Linked DNA regions of Verminephrobacter eiseniae EF01-2. Each later gene encodes a partner of the first gene's protein in a complex. Links are inferred from orthologs where the notes say so. Each region holds a gene or a part of one and is shown on either strand. Other genes may lie near its edges.

Region 1 (8,316 bases):
CGGCTTGCAGCGCGGCGTTTTCGATCACCGGGGCGGGCAGGCCCTCGCCGAGCATGGCCGCGCCTTCCATGACCATCGTGCCGAAGGTGCGGCTGGTGTAGAAGCCGCGCGCGTCGTTGACCACGATCGGCACCTTGCCCAGGGCCTGCACATAGTCGAACGCGCGCGCCACGGTGTCGTCGTCGGTGGCCTGGCCGCGGATGATTTCGACCAGTTTCATCTTGTCCACCGGGCTGAAGAAGTGGATGCCGATGAACTTCCCGGGCCGGGCGCTGGCCTGGGCCAGGCCGGTGATCGGCAGGGTCGAGGTGTTGCTGGCGAAAAAACCGCCGGGTGCGAGCTGCGGCTCGGCCGCGCGCGTGACCTGGGCCTTGAGCGCGCGGTTCTCGAACACGGCTTCGATGATCAGTTCGCAGCCGGCCAGGTCGGCCACATCGGCCGTGGCGGTGATGCGCGCCAGCAGGGCCTGCTGTGCCTGCGGCGTCATGCGGCCCTGGCCGACGCGCGCCTGCGCGAGCCGGGCGCTGTAGGCTTTGCCGCCGTCGGCCTTTTCCAGGCTCAGGTCTTGCAAGACGGTGGCAATGCCACGGCTGGCCTGGGCCCAGGCGATGCCCGCGCCCATCATGCCGGCGCCAAGGATGCCGACCTTGGCGGGCTGGAAGCGCGGGCTGCCTGCGGGGCGCGACTTGCCGCTGCGGATCGCGTTCAGGTCGAAGAAGAAGGTGTTGATCATGTTGCGCGCCACAGGCCCGGTCATCAGCCGGGCCAGATAGCGGCTTTCGATGCGCAACGCCGTGTCGTAGTCCACCAGGGCGCCTTCGACCATCGCGGCCAGCACGGCCTCGGGCGCGGGGTGGCGGCCGCGCGTGGTCTTTTTCAACTGCGCCGGCGCCACGGCCAGCGCGTTGGCCAGCGCCGGGCTGGCGGGGCTGCCGCCGGGCATTGCGTAGTTCTTGCCGTCCCACGGTTGCGCCGACTGCGGGTGGGCGGCGATGCAGGCCAGCGCGGCGGGCAAGAGTTGCTCGGGCGTGGCCACGAGCTCATGCACCAACTGCAGTTGCAGCGCCTCGGCGGGGGACAGGAGCCGGCCTTCGAGCAGATAGGGCTGCGCGCCCATCAGGCCCAGCAGGCGCGTCATCTTGGTCACGCCGGTGGCGCCAGGCATCAGGCCGAGCGTGACCTCGGGCAGGCCCAGGCGGATGTTGGCGTCGTCCACGGCGATGCGGTAATGCGCGATCAGCGCCACTTCCCAACCGCCGCCGAGCGCGGCGCCGTTCAGGCAGGCGACGACCGGAATGCCCAGCGTCTCCAGGGTGCGGAAGTGTTTTTTCATGCGCTCGATCTCGCCAAAGGCGGCGGGCGCATCGGCCGGGGTCAGGCGCATCGTCGCCTTCAGGTCGGCCCCGGCAAAGAAGCTGGATTTGGCCGATGCCAGCACCAGGCCCTTGAGCGCGGCGCCCAGGCGATCACGGTCGGCCAGCACCAAGGCCGTGACCTGGCCCAGTTCTTCCTGCCACTGGCGGCACATGGTGTTGACACTGGAGCCGGCCTGGTCGAAGGTGATTTGCGCGACTTGGCCGCCGGCGGCGGCGATCAGTTCGTAGCGTATGGTTTGCATGTCTTTTTGTCTCCGGTTCACAGGCGTTCGACGATGGTGGCAATGCCCATGCCGCCACCCACGCACAGGGTGACCAGGCCGTAGCGTTGGCTGCGGCGGTGCAACTCGTCGATCAGGGTGCCCAGCAGCATCGCGCCGGTGGCGCCCAGCGGGTGGCCCATGGCGATCGCGCCGCCGTTCACGTTGAGCTTGTCGTGCGGCACGCCCAACTCGCGCATGAAGCGCATGGGCACGGCGGCAAAGGCTTCGTTGACCTCGAACAGGTCGATCTGCGCCAGCGTCATGCCGGCGCGCGCCAGCACCTTGCGCGTGGCCGGCATCGGGCCGGTGAGCATGATGCTGGGGTCGGCACCGCTGAGCGCCGTGGCGACGATGCGCGCGCGCGGCGTCAGGCCATGCGCCTTGGCGGCGGCCTCGTTGCCGATCAGCACGGCGGCCGCGCCATCGACGATGCCCGAGGAGTTGCCCGCGTGGTGCACATGCGCGATGCGCTCGACCTGCGGGTAGCGTTGCAGCGCCACGGCGTCGAAGCCCATGCCGCCCAGGATCTCGAACGAGGGTTTGAGCGCGGCCAGACCTTCGAGCGTGGTCTGGGGCTTGATGAATTCGTCTTCGTCCAGGATGGTCTGGCCCAGGAAGTCGCGCACCGGCACCACCGAATGCGCGAAATACCCGGCCGCGCGCGCGGCGCTGGCGCGGCGCTGCGACTCGAGCGCAAAGGCATCGACATCGGCGCGGCGCAAGCCGTCGAGCGTGGCGATCAGATCGGCGCCGATGCCCTGGGGCACGAACAGCGTGGCCAGGTTGGTCTCGGGGTCCTGCGCCCAGGCGCCGCCGTCCGAGCCTAGCGGCACGCGGCTCATGCATTCCACGCCGCCGGCCACCACCAGGTCTTCCCAGCCCGAGCGCACTTTTTGCGCGGCCAGATTCACGGCTTCCAGGCCCGATGCGCAAAAGCGGTTGATCTGCACGCCGGCGCAGCGAAAATCCCAGCCGGCCTTGAGCGCAGCCACCTTGGGCAGCACGGACCCTTGTTCGCCCACCGGCGAGACGATGCCCATGACCACATCGTCGACCGCCGCCGTATCGAAGCGCTGGCGCGCCTGCAGCGCGTGCAACAGACCCGCGAGCAGATCGATGGGTTTGACTTCGTGCAGGCGGCCGTCCTTCTTGCCCTTGCCGCGCGGGGTGCGCAGGGCGTCGAACACATAGGCTTGCGTCATCGCTTCGTCTCCTTTTGAGCCGCTATGGTACCCATACACACCGCCGCTGTCCGGCGCCCCCACCGGGACGCTGCGCTTTTCTGCGGTGCGCGCAGGCGTCGAATCAGCCGATCCGGTGCAGCGCCGGCACCGGCGGTCGTGCATCGAGGCCGGGCACCATGGCGACGGGCACCATGACGACGGGCGGCGGGCGGCGGGCGGCAACCGATCGCCGGTATCCTGTCGGGCTGGCGGCGCCCAAGCCGGGGGCCGCCAGCGCCCCTCGTCCTCGCATGCCGCCGTGCAACCCGTGCAAACACCCAGGCCCCATGAATCTGCTCGCCTTCGACACCAGCACCGACACCCTTTCCATCGCCGTGCAGCATGGCGCAGATGTCTGGCAGCACACCGGCCCCGGCGGTGCGCGGGCCTCGGTCTTGCTGATTCCGCAGGTGCTCCGCCTGATGGCGCAAGCGGGACTGTCGTTCGACAGGCTCGACGCGCTGGTCTTTGGCCGTGGCCCCGGTTCGTTCACCGGCCTGCGCACCGCCTGCGCCGTGGCCCAAGGGCTGGCGTATGGCGCACGCGGGGGCCTGGGCCTGCCCGTGCTGCCCGTGGACACCCTGCTTGCCGTGGCCGAAGAAGCGCGCCAACGATACGGCTGCACCCGGGTGGTGGCGGTGCTCGATGCGCGCATGGACGAGGTCTACCATGCGCGCTGCGAGTGGCTGCCCGGCGACGGCCGCTGGCGCGCCGAACCCGACTTCGGCCTGGGCGCGCCCGAATCCGTGCAGCCGCCCGCCGGCTGGACCGTGGCCGGCAATGCGCGCGAGCGCTATGGCCAACGGCTGGCGCCCGCCGCCTGCCATGTGCTGGCGTTGCCCACGGCCCCGGCCCTGCTGCGCCTGGCGCCCGGCGCGATCGCGGCCGGTGGCGGCGTGCCCGCCAGCGCCGCCCTGCCGCGCTATATCCGCGATAAAGTGGCGCACACCACGGCCGAACGGGCCGCCCTGCGTGCCGCCCACCAGGACGGCATATGACGATGGCGCATGGACGAAAGCATGAGCGCTCTGCCGACACCCCCTGCCAACGCCCGGCCAGCGCGCCGGCAAGCGCGTTTGGAAGTGCGCTTCGAAGCGCTCACGCTGGCCCGGCTCGATGCCGTGCTGGCCGTGGAACAGAGCGCCTACCCGAACCCCTGGACGCGCGGCAACTTCACCGACGCCATCGCCTCGGGCTACCAGGCCCAGGTGCTGATGGCAGGCGAGCATCTGCTGGGCTACTTCGTGGCCATGATGGGGGTCGACGAGGTGCATCTGCTGAACATCACCGTCGCCCCCGCATTCCAGCGCCAGGGCTGGGCCCGGGTGCTGCTCGACGCGCTGACCCTGTGGGCGCGCAGACGCGGCGCGCAGTGGCTCTGGCTGGAGGTGCGCGTGAGCAACCTGCGCGCCCAGCATGTCTACCAGGCACAAGGGTTTCGCTGCGTCGGCGAGCGCAAGCGCTACTACCCGGCAGCCCAGGGCGGCTGGCGCGAGGATGCGATGATCATGAGTCTGGCCCTGTGATCTGCCTGTGATCCGCCTGTGTTCCGCCTTCGATCCGCCCTGGCTCCTTCTTCGACCCTCCCTCGTCCCGACCCCCATCCGCCCGAGCGCCACCCTCCTTCGCACCACCGTTCGCACCACCATTTGCCCGTCCGTATGAGCCTTCACCTCGATGCGCGACAGCGCGCCATGCTGCAAGAAATGGGGATCACCGTCTGGGACCCGCCGCAAGTAGCTGCGGCTGCGCCCGCGACCGTCGCCGCAACCGCTGCTGCATCCGCGCCGGCGCCGGCGCAGCCCCCCGCAGCCGCCACGCCGGTGGCGGAACGCCCCCGCGCCGGGCGCAGGACTTCCCCGGCGCCGGCACGGCACGGCGACGCAGCGGCCCCGCCTGCGGCAGGTGCCACCCCCGTGGCACTGACCTTCGGGGCACTGAAACTGCACGCCGCGCAAGCGCTCTACCCCGCTGCGGACCCGGCACAAACGCCTGCCGGCCTGGGCAGCGGCTGGCTGATCGTGGCCGAAAGCCTGACGCCCGCCGAACCCCTGGGCGGTGCTGCCGGACGGCTGCTGGACAACATGCTGCGCGCCATGCAATTGCACCGGCACCCGCGCGTGTTCCTGGCGGCGCTGGAGCGCCCGGGGCCTGGCCAGCCAGTGTCGCGTCACCGATCAGATGTCGTAGGCTGCGCGCAGCCATCGGAGCGCAGCGCAAGGCACATCGCGCAGCCCATACCGAGCGTATTGGCAAGCGATGCAACGCCGCGATGCGCTTCGATGGCCAGCGCAGACCGACAGATGATCGGTGACGCGACACTGGCTAGCGCCGACATCCCGGCCGCCCTGGCCGACACCGTGGCAGCGCTGCAGCCGGCGCTGGTGCTGGTACTGGGCCATGTGGCGGCGCGCGCGGCGCTGGGCTGCACCGAGCCGCTGGGGCGCTTGCGCGCCGGGCCGCACCAGTTGGCGGCTTGCCCGGCAGTGGTGAGCTACGACCCGGCCTTCCTGCTGCGCTCGCCGGACACCAAGGCCGCCGCCTGGGCCGACCTGTGCCGCGCCCTGGCCATGGTGCGCAACGCTGGCGCAGCGCGCTGACGCTTCAGGCGCCGTCTCTGCCACGCCGTCTCTGCCACGCCGTTTCTGCATCCGCACCTGATCGAAGGCTGCGGCGCCCCCATGGCTTTGCCCGGGCTGGCACGGCACATCCGCATCCTGCGCGGGTGCTCCGGCAAGCCGGCGGACGGCTGCGCTGCGGGCTTTGCCGGCGCGAACGCGCCGTGGCGCTTCACTCGCCGGCCAGCAAGGCCAGCATGCCGGCCTCGTCCAGCACGGGGATGCCCAGTTCCCGGGCCTTGGCCAGTTTGCTGCCGGCTTCGGCGCCGGCGATCAGGTAGCTGGTTTTTTTGCTGACCGAGCCGGTGACTTTGGCGCCGGCGGCTTCGAGCAGGTCGCGCGCGGCGTCGCGGCCCAGGGTGGGCAAGGTGCCGGTCAGAACCACGCTCTTGCCGGCCAGCCGTTGGGCGGGGCGCTCGGGGGGCGCGCCTTCGGGCCAGCGCAGGCCGCAGGCGCGTAGCTGCGCCACCACTTCGCGGTTGTGCGGCTGCTGGAAGAAGCAGTGCAGGCTTTGCGCGACCACCGGGCCGATGTCGCTGACTTGCAGCAGTTGCTCGACGCTGGCGTTCATGATGGCGTCGAGCGTGCCGAAGTGGCGCGCCAGGTCTTTGGCCGTGGCTTCGCCGACATGGCGCAGCCCCAGGCCGAACAGGAAGCGCGGCAAGGTGGTTTGCCGCGATTTTTCCAGTGCGTCGAGCAGGTTTTGCGCCGATTTTTCGGCCATGCGATCGAGCGCGCTGAGGGCGACCAGGTCCAGCCGGTACAGGTCGGGCAGGCCGCGCACCAGTTCGGCGTCGACCAGTTGGTCTACCAGTTTGTCGCCCAGCCCTTCGATGTCCAGCGCGCGGCGCGCGGCAAAGTGCAACAGGGCTTCTTTGCGCTGGGCGGCGCAGAACAGGCCGCCGGTGCAGCGGTGGTTGGCCTCGCCTTTTTCGCGCACCACGGCGCTGCCGCAGACGGGGCAGTGGGCGGGCATGCGGAAGTTGGCGACGTAGGCCGACCGCTGGCCGGGCAGCACGCCGACCACCTCGGGGATGACGTCGCCGGCCCGCCGCACGGTCACGGTGTCGCCCACGCGCACCTGTTTTTTGCGGATCTCGAACAGGTTGTGCAAGGTGGCGTTGGTCACCGTGACCCCGCCGACGAATACCGGCGCGAGCCGGGCCACGGGGGTGAGTTTGCCGGTGCGGCCGACTTGCAGTTCTATGCCTTCGACGCGCGTGGGCATCTCTTGCGCCGGGTATTTGTGCGCCACGGCCCAGCGCGGTTCGCGGGTTTTGAAGCCCAGGTCGCGTTGCAGTTGCAGCGCGTTGACTTTGTAGACCACGCCGTCGATGTCGTAGGGCAGCGCGTCGCGGCGGGCGCCGATCTGCTCATGCAATGCCGCCAGTTGGCTTGCTCCATGCGCGATGCCGACCTGCTCTGCGACCGGGAAGCCCCAGGATTTGAGGGTTTGCAGCAGCGCGTAGTGGGTGCGCCATGCCGGGCCGCCTTCGCCCGGCGCGGTGACGGCGCCCAGGCCGTAGGCAAAAAAGCGCAGCGGGCGCTGGGCGGTGATGTTGGCGTCGAGCTGGCGCACTGCGCCGGCCGCGGCGTTGCGCGGGTTGACAAAGGTTTTGCCGCTTTGCGCGCGCTGGCGCTGGTTGAGCGCGTCGAAGTCGGCGCGGCGCATGTAGACCTCGCCGCGCACTTCCAGCAGCGCAGGGGCGTCGTCGGGCAGGCCCAGCGGTATCTGCCGGATGGTGCGGATGTTGTGCGTCACGTCTTCGCCGATCTCGCCATCGCCACGGGTGGCGGCCTGCACCAGGCGGCGGTTTTCGTAGCGCAGGCCCATCGCCAGGCCGTCGAACTTGGGTTCGACCACGTATTCGATGGCCGGGTCGGCGTCGGTCAGTCCCAGTTCGCGCCGCACGCGGGCGTCGAAGGCTTGCGCGCCGCCGGCCCCGGTGTCGGTTTCGGTCTGGATGCTGAGCATGGGCAGCGCGTGGCGCACCGGGGTCAGTCCTTGCAGCACCGCGCCCTGCACGCGCCGGGTCGGCGAGTCCGGGGTGATCAGCGCCGGGTGGGCGGCCTCCAGGGCCTGCAGGGCCTGGAATGCGCGGTCGTATTCGGCATCGGGCACGCTGGGCGCGTCCAGCACATGGTATTGGTGGGCCCAGTGAACCAGTTGCTCGCGCAGTGCGCGGATCCTGGCGTCCGCCTGCGCGGGGTCCATCTGCGCCGGGTCCGGGCAATGATCCAGGGGGTCGGCCACGGGCGCCTCCGGTGTCAACTGAACAGGCGCCGGGCCAGTGCCGAGCCGGCGGACAGATCGCGCCCGTCGAGTTGGTCGTACAGCCGCTCCAGGTCGGCGGCGATAGGCTCCATGGCCATTGCCGGCAGCGGCTGGCCATGCTGGTCGCACAGTGCGCCGTCCATGGCTTCGCACAGCGCGGCGGCCACGTCGCGCAGGCGTGCAAAGGCTTGTTCGGTGCGGTCGATCTGGGCCACGTCCAGGCCCAGGCTGATGTCGCGCAGGGCGGACTGGTCGGGGTCGTCGGCCAGCGCGGCCTGGGTGTCATAGCTGAGCGTGAGCATGGGCGGCGCGCCCGGCTGGCTGGCGGGCAGCACCAGCCGGCCCGGCATGGCGCCGGGCACGAAGCCCAGGCGCGCGGCGTTTTGCTGCACGTAGCCGGGGCTCCAGGCGGCTTCGCGCGCGCGCAGCATGAAGGTCAGTTGCGCGTCATGCTCGCTGGCGAATTGGTCGAGTTCGCGCGCGCGCGCCACTTCGTGCAGCATGTCGGGAAAGTCGGGCGCGGCGTTGATGGCGTCGGCAAAGGCTTGGGTCTTGACCACG
Region 2 (8,250 bases), 3.4 Mb from region 1 along the record:
GGCGCCAGGCCGGCACGCGCCAGCGCGGCCCGGATGGCCACGCCGCCCAGGTCGTGGGCGGCCAGGTCGGCAAAGTCGCCCTGCAACGACCCCATGGGGGTGCGGGCCGCGCCGACGATGACGATGGGGTCTTGGGGGGATGCTGGCATCGGTTGCTCCTTGGTTGATTGGTTGGTTTGGCGCATTGTGGCCCTGCCGGCCCGGGCTGCGCCGGTTCATGCGGGCGCCGGCGTTCTGACGGCGCCGGCGACGCCGGCGATGGCCGCCTGGTAGATCGCGTCCAGCCCTGCGGTGCTGTCGACGGTCATTTGCAGGTCGTTGATCAGCCCGTCCTTGAGCCCATAGCACCAGCCATGCAGCGTGACCTTCTGGCCCCGGCCCCAGGCATCGAGCATGACCGTGGTCTGCGCGACATGGGCCACCTGCTCGATGGCATTGAGCTCGCAGAGCACGTCGTGGCGCCAGTCCGGGGCGATGGACGCGATCAACTCCCGGTGGCGGTCGCGCACATCCTGCACATGGCGAATCCAGTTGTCGGCCAGCCCGACGCGGGTGCCCTCCAGCGCCGCGCGCACGCCGCCGCAGCCATAGTGGCCGACCACCATCAGGTGCGCGACATGCAGTTGGTCGATGGCGTACTGGATGGTGGACAGGCAGTTCAGATCGGTGTGCGCCACCACATTCGCCACATTGCGGTGCACGAACACTTCGCCAGGCTCCAGGCCCGTGATCTGGTTGGCCGGAACGCGGCTGTCCGAGCAGCCGATCCACATGTACTTGGGCTGCTGCTGCGCCAGCAGGCCGGTGAAGAACCCGGGCCGCTCGCGCTCCATCCGGGCCGCCCAGGCGCGGTTGTGCACAAACAGGTCTTCGATCGATGAGGTCATGGGGTTTGCGGGTTGGCTCCGGGGGCTGCCTGCGGGTGGCGCGCGTGGCGGCGGCTCAACAGGTTTCGGCAAACAGCTCGCGGCCGATCAGCATGCGGCGGATCTCGCTGGTGCCGGCGCCGATCTCATAGAGCTTGGCATCGCGCCACAGGCGGCCCAGCGGGTAGTCGTTGATGTAGCCATTGCCGCCATGGATTTGCAGACCTTCGCCGGCCATCCAGGTGGCCTTCTCGGCGCACCACAGGATTGCGCTGGCGCAGTCCTTGCGCACTTGGCGCACATGCCCGGTGCCGAGCAGGTCCAGGTTCTTGGCCACCGTGTAGGCAAACGCGCGGCCCGCTTGCAGCGTCGTGTACATGTCTGCGACCTTGGCCTGGATCAGTTGGAATTGGCCGATGCTCTGGCCGAACTGCTGGCGCTCATGGATGTAAGGCAGCACATGATCGAGCACCGATTGCATGATGCCCAGCGGGCCGCCGGTGAGCACTGCGCGCTCGTAGTCCAGGCCGCTCATCAGCACCTTGGCGCCCTGATCGAGGCCACCGAGCACCTGGGCCGCAGGGACTTGCACACCGTCGAACACCAACTCGCCGGTAGGGCTGCCGCGCATGCCCAGCTTGTCGAGCCTTTGCGCGCAGCCAAAGCCGGGCATGCCCTTTTCGATCAGAAAGGCCGTGATGCCCTGGCTGCCCGTTCCGGGCCCGGTTCTGGCGTACACCACCAGGATATCGGCGTCCGGCCCGTTGGTGATCCACATCTTGCTGCCATCGAGCAGGTAGTAGCCGCCCTTGTCCTCGGCGCGCAGTTGCATGCTGATCACGTCGGAACCGGCGCCGGACTCGCTCATCGCCAGCGCCCCCACATGCTCGCCGCTGATCAGCCGGGGCAGGTACTTGCGCTTTTGCTCAGGGCTGCCGTTGCGGTTGATCTGGTTCACGCACAGATTGCTGTGCGCCCCGTAGGACAGGCCGACAGACGCGCTGGCGCGCGAGATCTCCTCCATGGCCACCATATGGGCCAGATAGCCCATCGCGGCGCCGCCATAGGTCTCGGGCACCGTGATGCCGAGCAGCCCCAGGGCGCCCATCTTGCGCCACAGCGCCATCGGGAATTGGTCGCTGCGGTCGATCTCCGCCGCCTGTGGCGCGATTTCGGCCTGCGCGAAATCGCGCACCGCGTCGCGCAGCGCATCGATGTCCGGGCCGAGTTGGAAATTCAGGCCGGGAAGAGGGGCGGGAAGGCTCATGAATGTCTCCAGAGGCAAAGATGATCGGGCCAGGCTCAGCCCGGGATATTGTCGCGGCCCGTCGGCCGTCGCGCAGCCACTTGCCGGTTCGGCCGCTGATGCACCAGCCCTCAGCAGCGCGCTGCCGCCCCCGGATCACCGAGCGCCTCGACATCGGTCGGCAACAGTTCGATGGTGGCGCGCAGGCCGGGCATGGCGCTCATCAAGGACTGCTCGAGCTGGCCGCGCAGCGTGGCGGCCTGGCCCAAGGTCCAGTCGGCGGGCAGATGCAGGTGCAGGTCGACGAACTGGCGCTGGCCTGCGCGGCGGGTAATCACATGGTCGAAGCGCAAGGCCCCGGGCGGCTGCGCTTGCACGAACTGTCGCAGCGTGCTGTCGATGCGGGCCTGCACGGCGGGTTCCACGGCGCTGTCCATCAGGCCCTGGGACGAGCGCCACACCAGCGTTGCGCCTTCTTTGAGGATGTTCAGCGCCACGGCGATGGCCGCCAGCGCGTCCAGCCAGAGCCAGCCGGTCAGGGCCACGCCGGCAATGCCGGCCAGCACGCCGGCCGAGGTCCAGACATCGGTGACGAGGTGGCGGGCGTCGGCCTCCAGCGCGACCGAGCGGTGCTCGCGCGCCGAGCGCAGCATCATCCAGGCCAGCAGGCCATTGAGCGCCGAACTGAGCAGCGACAGTCCCATGCCCCAGCCGGGCTGCGCGATCGGCTGCGGCTCCAGCAGCCGGTACCCGGCCGCCCACAGGATGCCCACCGACACGCCCACGATCAGCACGCCCTCGAAGCCGGAGGAAAAGTATTCCGCCTTGTGGTGGCCATAGGGATGGTCGTCATCGGCCGGGCGCTGCGCCACCGTCACCATCGCCAGCGCAAACATGGCGCCGGCCAGGTTCACGAACGACTCCATTGCGTCCGACAGCAGACCCACCGAGCCGGTGACATGCCAGGCCAGCGTCTTGAGCACAATGGTGAGCAGCGCCACGGCCACCGAAGCCCACAGCAGGTGGCGCGGGCTGAGCCAGCGGCGCGGCGCGGCGGGGCAAGTGGGCATGGTGGCGGGCCTTCTCGGGCAGTGGCAAAGGGCCTGCAAATTACACCAGTTTTCCGACGGCCCGCGCTAGTGTCGTGTCACGGATCAGATGTCGTAGGCTGCGCGCAGCCATCGGAGCGCAGCGCAAGGCGCATCGCGCAGCCCATACCGAGCGTATTGGCAAGCGATGCAACGCCGCGATGCGCTTCGATGGCCAGCGCAGACCGACAGATGATCGGTGACGCGACACTAGGGACGCCGCAAAACCGGCTTTGCCGGGGCGCAGGCGACCCGAGGGGAAAGTGCGGGGGCAGCCCACCCGGGGTGTCAGCGCTTTCGGGTTTTACACTCGCGCCATGGGCTTGCTGATCCTGGGCATTGAATCATCGTGCGATGAAACCGGCGTGGCGCTGGTGCGTTCGATCGGCGCTGCCCGGCCCCGGCTGCTGGCGCATGCGCTGCACAGCCAGGTGCAGATGCACCAAGCCTATGGCGGCGTGGTGCCGGAACTGGCCAGCCGCGACCATATCCGCCGCGTGCTGCCGCTGACCACGCAGGTGCTGCGCGCGTCCGGCCAGCGGCTGGCGGATGTCGATGTGCTGGCCTATACGCGCGGCCCCGGCCTGGCCGGGGCGCTGCTGGTGGGCGCCGGCCTGGCCTGCGCGCTGGCGGCGGCCCTGGGCAAGCCGGTGCTGGGCGTGCACCACCTGGAAGGGCATTTGCTGTCGCCGTTCCTGAGCGCGGACCCGCCGGAGTTCCCGTTTGTCGCGCTGCTGGTATCGGGCGGCCATACGCAGCTGATGCGTGTGGACGGCGTGGGCCGCTACGCGCTGCTGGGCGAGACCATCGACGACGCAGCGGGCGAGGCATTCGACAAATCCGCCAAGCTCATGGGCCTGGGCTACCCCGGCGGCCCCGCCTTGGCGCGGCTGGCCGAACAAGGCAGTGCCACGGCATTCGGGCTGCCACGGCCTTTGCTGCACAGCGGCGATCTGGACTTTTCCTTCGCCGGCCTGAAAACCGCCGTGCTCACGCAGGTCAGAAAGCTCGGCGACCAGTTGCCGGCCCGCAAGGCCGATCTGGCAGCCAGCACCGAGGCCGCCATCGTGCAAGTGCTGGTGAAAAAAACCCTGGCGGCGCTGCGCCAGACCGGCCTGCGACGCATCGTGGTGGCCGGCGGCGTGGGGGCCAACCGGCGCCTGCGCCAGCAACTGGACGCCGCCTGCGCCGACAGCGGGCTGCGCGTGCACTACCCGGAACTGGCGCTGTGCACCGACAACGGCGCGATGATTGCGCTGGCCGCCGCGATGCGCCTGCAGGCCGGGGTGCAGCAGGCCGGCACCGACTACGCCTTCGACGTTTTGCCCCGCTGGCCGTTGGCGGCCAGCGCCTGAAAGCCCGGCATGCCCGTCTACCGCAGCGCCCTGTTGCGCTTTGCCGACGACGGCACGGCGCTGTATGACGAGGACGGGCTGCTGGCCGTAGGCCCGGACGCCCAGGGCCGCCAGCGGGTGCTGGCCGCAGGCGCGTGGCAGGCGCTGGCGCCGCGCTACGCCGGGCAGCCGGTCGTGCCGTTGCCGGGGCGCATTCTGGCGCCGGGCTTTGTCGACATGCATATCCACTTTCCGCAGACCGACGTGATCGCCTCGCCGGCCGACGGTTTGCTGCCCTGGCTGGAGCAACACACCTACCCCCAGGAGACGCGCTTTGCGGCGCCCGGGCATTGCGCGCAGGTGGCGCAGTTCTTCATCGCCGAACTATTGCGCAACGGGGTGAGCACGGCGCTGGCGTTTGGCAGCTCGCACCCGGCCTCGGTGGATGCGCTGTTTGCCGAGGCCCGGCGCCAGCAGATGCGGCTCATCGCCGGCAAGGTGCTGCAAGACCGCCACTCGCCCGACGGCGTGCGCGACCAGACCGGGCAAAGCCTGCTCGACACGCAGGCGCTGATCCGGCGCTGGCACGGCGTGGAGCGCCTGGGCTACGCCATCACGCCGCGCTTTGCCCCCACCAGCACGCCCGAGCAACTGCGCGGGGCGGGCGAGTTGGCCGCGCTCCATCCCGATGTCTGGATCCAGTCGCATGTGGCTGAAAACCGGCACGAGGTGCGCTGGGCGCGCGCGCTGTTCCCGGCCGCGCGCAGCTACCTGGCCGTGTACCACGGCTTTGGCCTGCTGCGCCAGCGCGCGGTGTATGCGCATTGCATCCATTTCGACGACGAGGACCGGGCGCTGATGCGCGCCAGCGGCGCAGTGGCGGCGGTCTGCCCGAGCAGCAACCTGTTTCTGGGCAGCGGATTTTTCGACTACGCCCGCGCCGAGCGCGCGGGCTTTGGCTACGGCCTGGCCAGCGATGTGGGCGGGGGCAGCAGTTTTTGCCCGTTGCACACCATGCTGGCCGCGTATTACGTGGCGCGTGCGCGGCGCGTCCCGCCGGCGTTCGATCTGTCACCCCGGCGCCTGTGGTGGCTGCACACCGCAGGCGCCGCCAAGGCCCTGGGCCTGGCCGGCGTGGTGGGCAACCTGCAACCCGGTTGCGAGGCCGACTTCGTGGTGCTCAACCCCCGCGCCACGCCGCTGCTCGAGCGCCGCACCGGCCAGGCCGCAAGCCTGGACGAGTTGCTGTTCGCGCTGATCGTGCTGGGGGACGACCGGGTCATCGAGCGCACCGTGATTTCTCAAGCAAAATACTACGCTGGCGCATGATCTCCATGTGCTGCAAGCTACAAATCAAATAGCGCATGGCGACCCGCCCGGGCCATGGCGCAAGAAGGTCTGCGATGAGCATCAAGAGCGATAAATGGATCCGCCGCATGGTCGCCGAGCACGGCATGATCGAGCCTTTCGAGCCTGGCCAGGTGCGGCAGGTCGAAGGCCGCAAAATCATCAGCTACGGCACCAGCAGCTACGGCTACGACATTCGCTGCGCGCCCGAATTCAAAGTCTTCACCAACATCCACAGCACGGTGATCGACCCCAAGAACTTCGACGCCAAGAGCTTCGTCGACTTCGCGGGCGACAGTTGCATCATCCCGCCCAACAGCTTCGCGCTGGCCCGCACGGTCGAGTACTTTCGCATTCCGCGCAATGTGCTGACCATCTGCCTGGGCAAGAGCACCTATGCCCGCTGCGGCATCATCGTCAACGTGACCCCCTTCGAGCCCGAATGGGAAGGCTTTGTGACGCTGGAGTTCTCCAACACCACGCCCTTGCCCGCCCGCATCCATGCCGGCGAAGGCTGCGCGCAGGTGCTGTTCTTCGAGAGCGACGCGGACGACGTTTGCGAGGTCAGCTACCGCGACCGTGGCGGCAAGTACCAGGGCCAGGTCGGGGTGACGCTGCCCAAGGCGTGAGGACGTGGATGGCAGCGCGCGCTCAGCCGCGCCGCGCCGCGCTATGCGTCGTGCATGGCCGTGCGCATGGCCAGCCGCGCTGCGGCCAGATCCCAGCCGGCCCAGCCACAGCTTTTGAACAGCACCGGCCCGGAGCCGGCCGTCCACCGGCCTTGCACCACATCCCCGAGCACCGGCATGGCCGCCACGTCAAGTCCGGCTTGCAGCAGATCGCCGGCCTCGTGGCCGGCATCCGGGGAATCGACCACGATCTGCCCCTGCTGCGCCAGATGCCGGCACAGCGCCGGGGCCAGTTCCAGCATCGCCGGGGTGAAGGCGCCCACTGCGGCGACAAAGGCATCGGGGCGCGGCGCGGCCGCCAGCACCACGCGCCGGGCGGTGGTGCAGGTCACGATCAGCGGGCAGTGGGGCGCGGCCGCATCCGCGTCGGCCACCACCCGGGCCTGGGCACCCAGGGCCTGCACCTGCGCGGCCAAGGCCAAGGCACTGGCGCTGCTGCGCGAGGCCACCCAGACCTCGCGCACCCCCAGGCCCTGAATGAAAGCCTCGGCATGGGAGCGGCCCTGCACCCCGGCGCCGACGATCAGCAAAGGGCCTTGCGGCGCCGGCGCCAACAGCCGGGCGGCCAGCAGCGAGACGGCCGCCGTGCGGCGCGCGGTGACGGTGGGGCCGTCGAGCACCAGCCGGCGCTCGCCGGTGGCGCAGTCGAACACCAGCACATCGCCCTGTATCGACGCGCGCCCGGTGCCGGCGTTGCCGGGGGTCAGGGTGATGAGCTTGATCATCGCCACGCTGTGGTCGGTGGCCGGCATCACGAACAGGCTGCCGCCATGCGCCAATGGCAGCATGCTGCGGGCGGGGACCGCCACGCTGCCGTCGCGCAGCAGGGCGGCGATTTCATCGGCCAGACCGGACCAGGGCAGGCGCGCCGCCGTGGCCGCCGCATCCAACATGCCGGTGGTTGCGCAAAAGGCAGGCAAAGACATGGGCGGACTTTACACACAACGCCGGGGCAGCGCCGCGGCGCCCGGGCGCCGGTTTGCCGCCGTGCCGATCGTGCAGGCCACGGATGCAGGCCACATGTAGCTAACATGTGCCAACGATGTGCGAGCAAAATGTGCGCCTTGCTGTGCGCCTTGCGCTATCGAAAGCATCGTATATGCCGGCCTTGCCGGCACGAAAAAAGGCAAAAAAAGCCGCTGCGCGCACTGGTGCGACAATAGCCGACCCAATGACAAGTTCCTTCTCCAATCTGATGCTGGCCGAGCCGCTGGCGCGCGCCGTGGCCGAAATGGGCTACACGGCCATGACGCCGATACAGGCGCAAGCCATTCCGGTGGTGCTGACCGGCCAAGACGTGATGGGCGCCGCCCAGACCGGCACCGGCAAGACGGCGGCGTTCTCGCTGCCGCTGTTGCAGCGCCTGCTGCGGCACGAGAGCAGTTCCGCATCCCCCGCGCGCCACCCGGTGCGGGCGCTGGTGCTGCTGCCCACGCGCGAGCTGGCCGACCAGGTGGCCCGGCAGATCGCGCTGTACGCGCGGCACACCAAACTGCGCAGCACCGTGGTGTTTGGCGGCATCGACATGAAGCCCCAGACCCTCGAATTGAAAAAAGGCGTGGAAGTGCTGGTGGCCACGCCCGGGCGCCTGCTCGACCATATCGAGGCCAAGAACGCGGTGCTCAACCAGGTGGAATACGTGGTGCTCGACGAAGCCGACCGCATGCTCGACATCGGCTT

The links.
Region 2: the proteins of tsaB (region 1) and tsaD are in contact, whole or in part, in a solved structure (PDB 4WQ4), measured with the Escherichia coli proteins. The link is inferred for Verminephrobacter eiseniae EF01-2 from one-to-one orthologs.

The regions. Positions count from the first base shown.
Region 1 is NC_008786.1:4,925,182-4,933,497, forward strand. What follows is about bases 2,140-5,004. They hold tsaB (tRNA (adenosine(37)-N6)-threonylcarbamoyltransferase complex dimerization subunit type 1 TsaB), read left to right. Parts: upstream 2,140-3,149; coding sequence 3,150-3,860; downstream 3,861-5,004. Other genes in these bases: VEIS_RS21575 (acetyl-CoA C-acetyltransferase), read right to left, coding at 2,140-2,841; rimI (ribosomal protein S18-alanine N-acetyltransferase), read left to right, coding at 3,882-4,388; VEIS_RS30850 (uracil-DNA glycosylase family protein), read left to right, coding at 4,524-5,004. In the rest of the region: VEIS_RS21570 (3-hydroxyacyl-CoA dehydrogenase NAD-binding domain-containing protein), read right to left, coding at 1-1,618; more of VEIS_RS21575, read right to left, coding at 1,636-2,139; more of VEIS_RS30850, read left to right, coding at 5,005-5,462; NAD-dependent DNA ligase LigA, read right to left, coding at 5,653-7,695; VEIS_RS21600 (cell division protein FtsZ), read right to left, coding at 7,749-8,316. UniProt on the Escherichia coli protein: Required for the formation of a threonylcarbamoyl group on adenosine at position 37 (t(6)A37) in tRNAs that read codons beginning with adenine.
Region 2 is NC_008786.1:1,477,039-1,485,288, forward strand. The notes cover bases 2,738-5,536. They hold tsaD (tRNA (adenosine(37)-N6)-threonylcarbamoyltransferase complex transferase subunit TsaD), read left to right. Parts: upstream 2,738-3,517; coding sequence 3,518-4,555; downstream 4,556-5,536. Other genes in these bases: VEIS_RS06520 (cation diffusion facilitator family transporter), read right to left, coding at 2,738-3,182; VEIS_RS25670 (hypothetical protein), read right to left, coding at 3,223-3,411; guaD (guanine deaminase), read left to right, coding at 4,565-5,536. Outside these bases: VEIS_RS06505 (acetyl-CoA C-acyltransferase), read right to left, coding at 1-149; can (carbonate dehydratase), read right to left, coding at 216-887; VEIS_RS06515 (isovaleryl-CoA dehydrogenase), read right to left, coding at 943-2,133; more of VEIS_RS06520, read right to left, coding at 2,244-2,737; more of guaD, read left to right, coding at 5,537-5,863; dcd (dCTP deaminase), read left to right, coding at 5,938-6,510; VEIS_RS06540 (delta(1)-pyrroline-2-carboxylate reductase family protein), read right to left, coding at 6,552-7,496; VEIS_RS06545 (DEAD/DEAH box helicase), read left to right, coding at 7,742-8,250.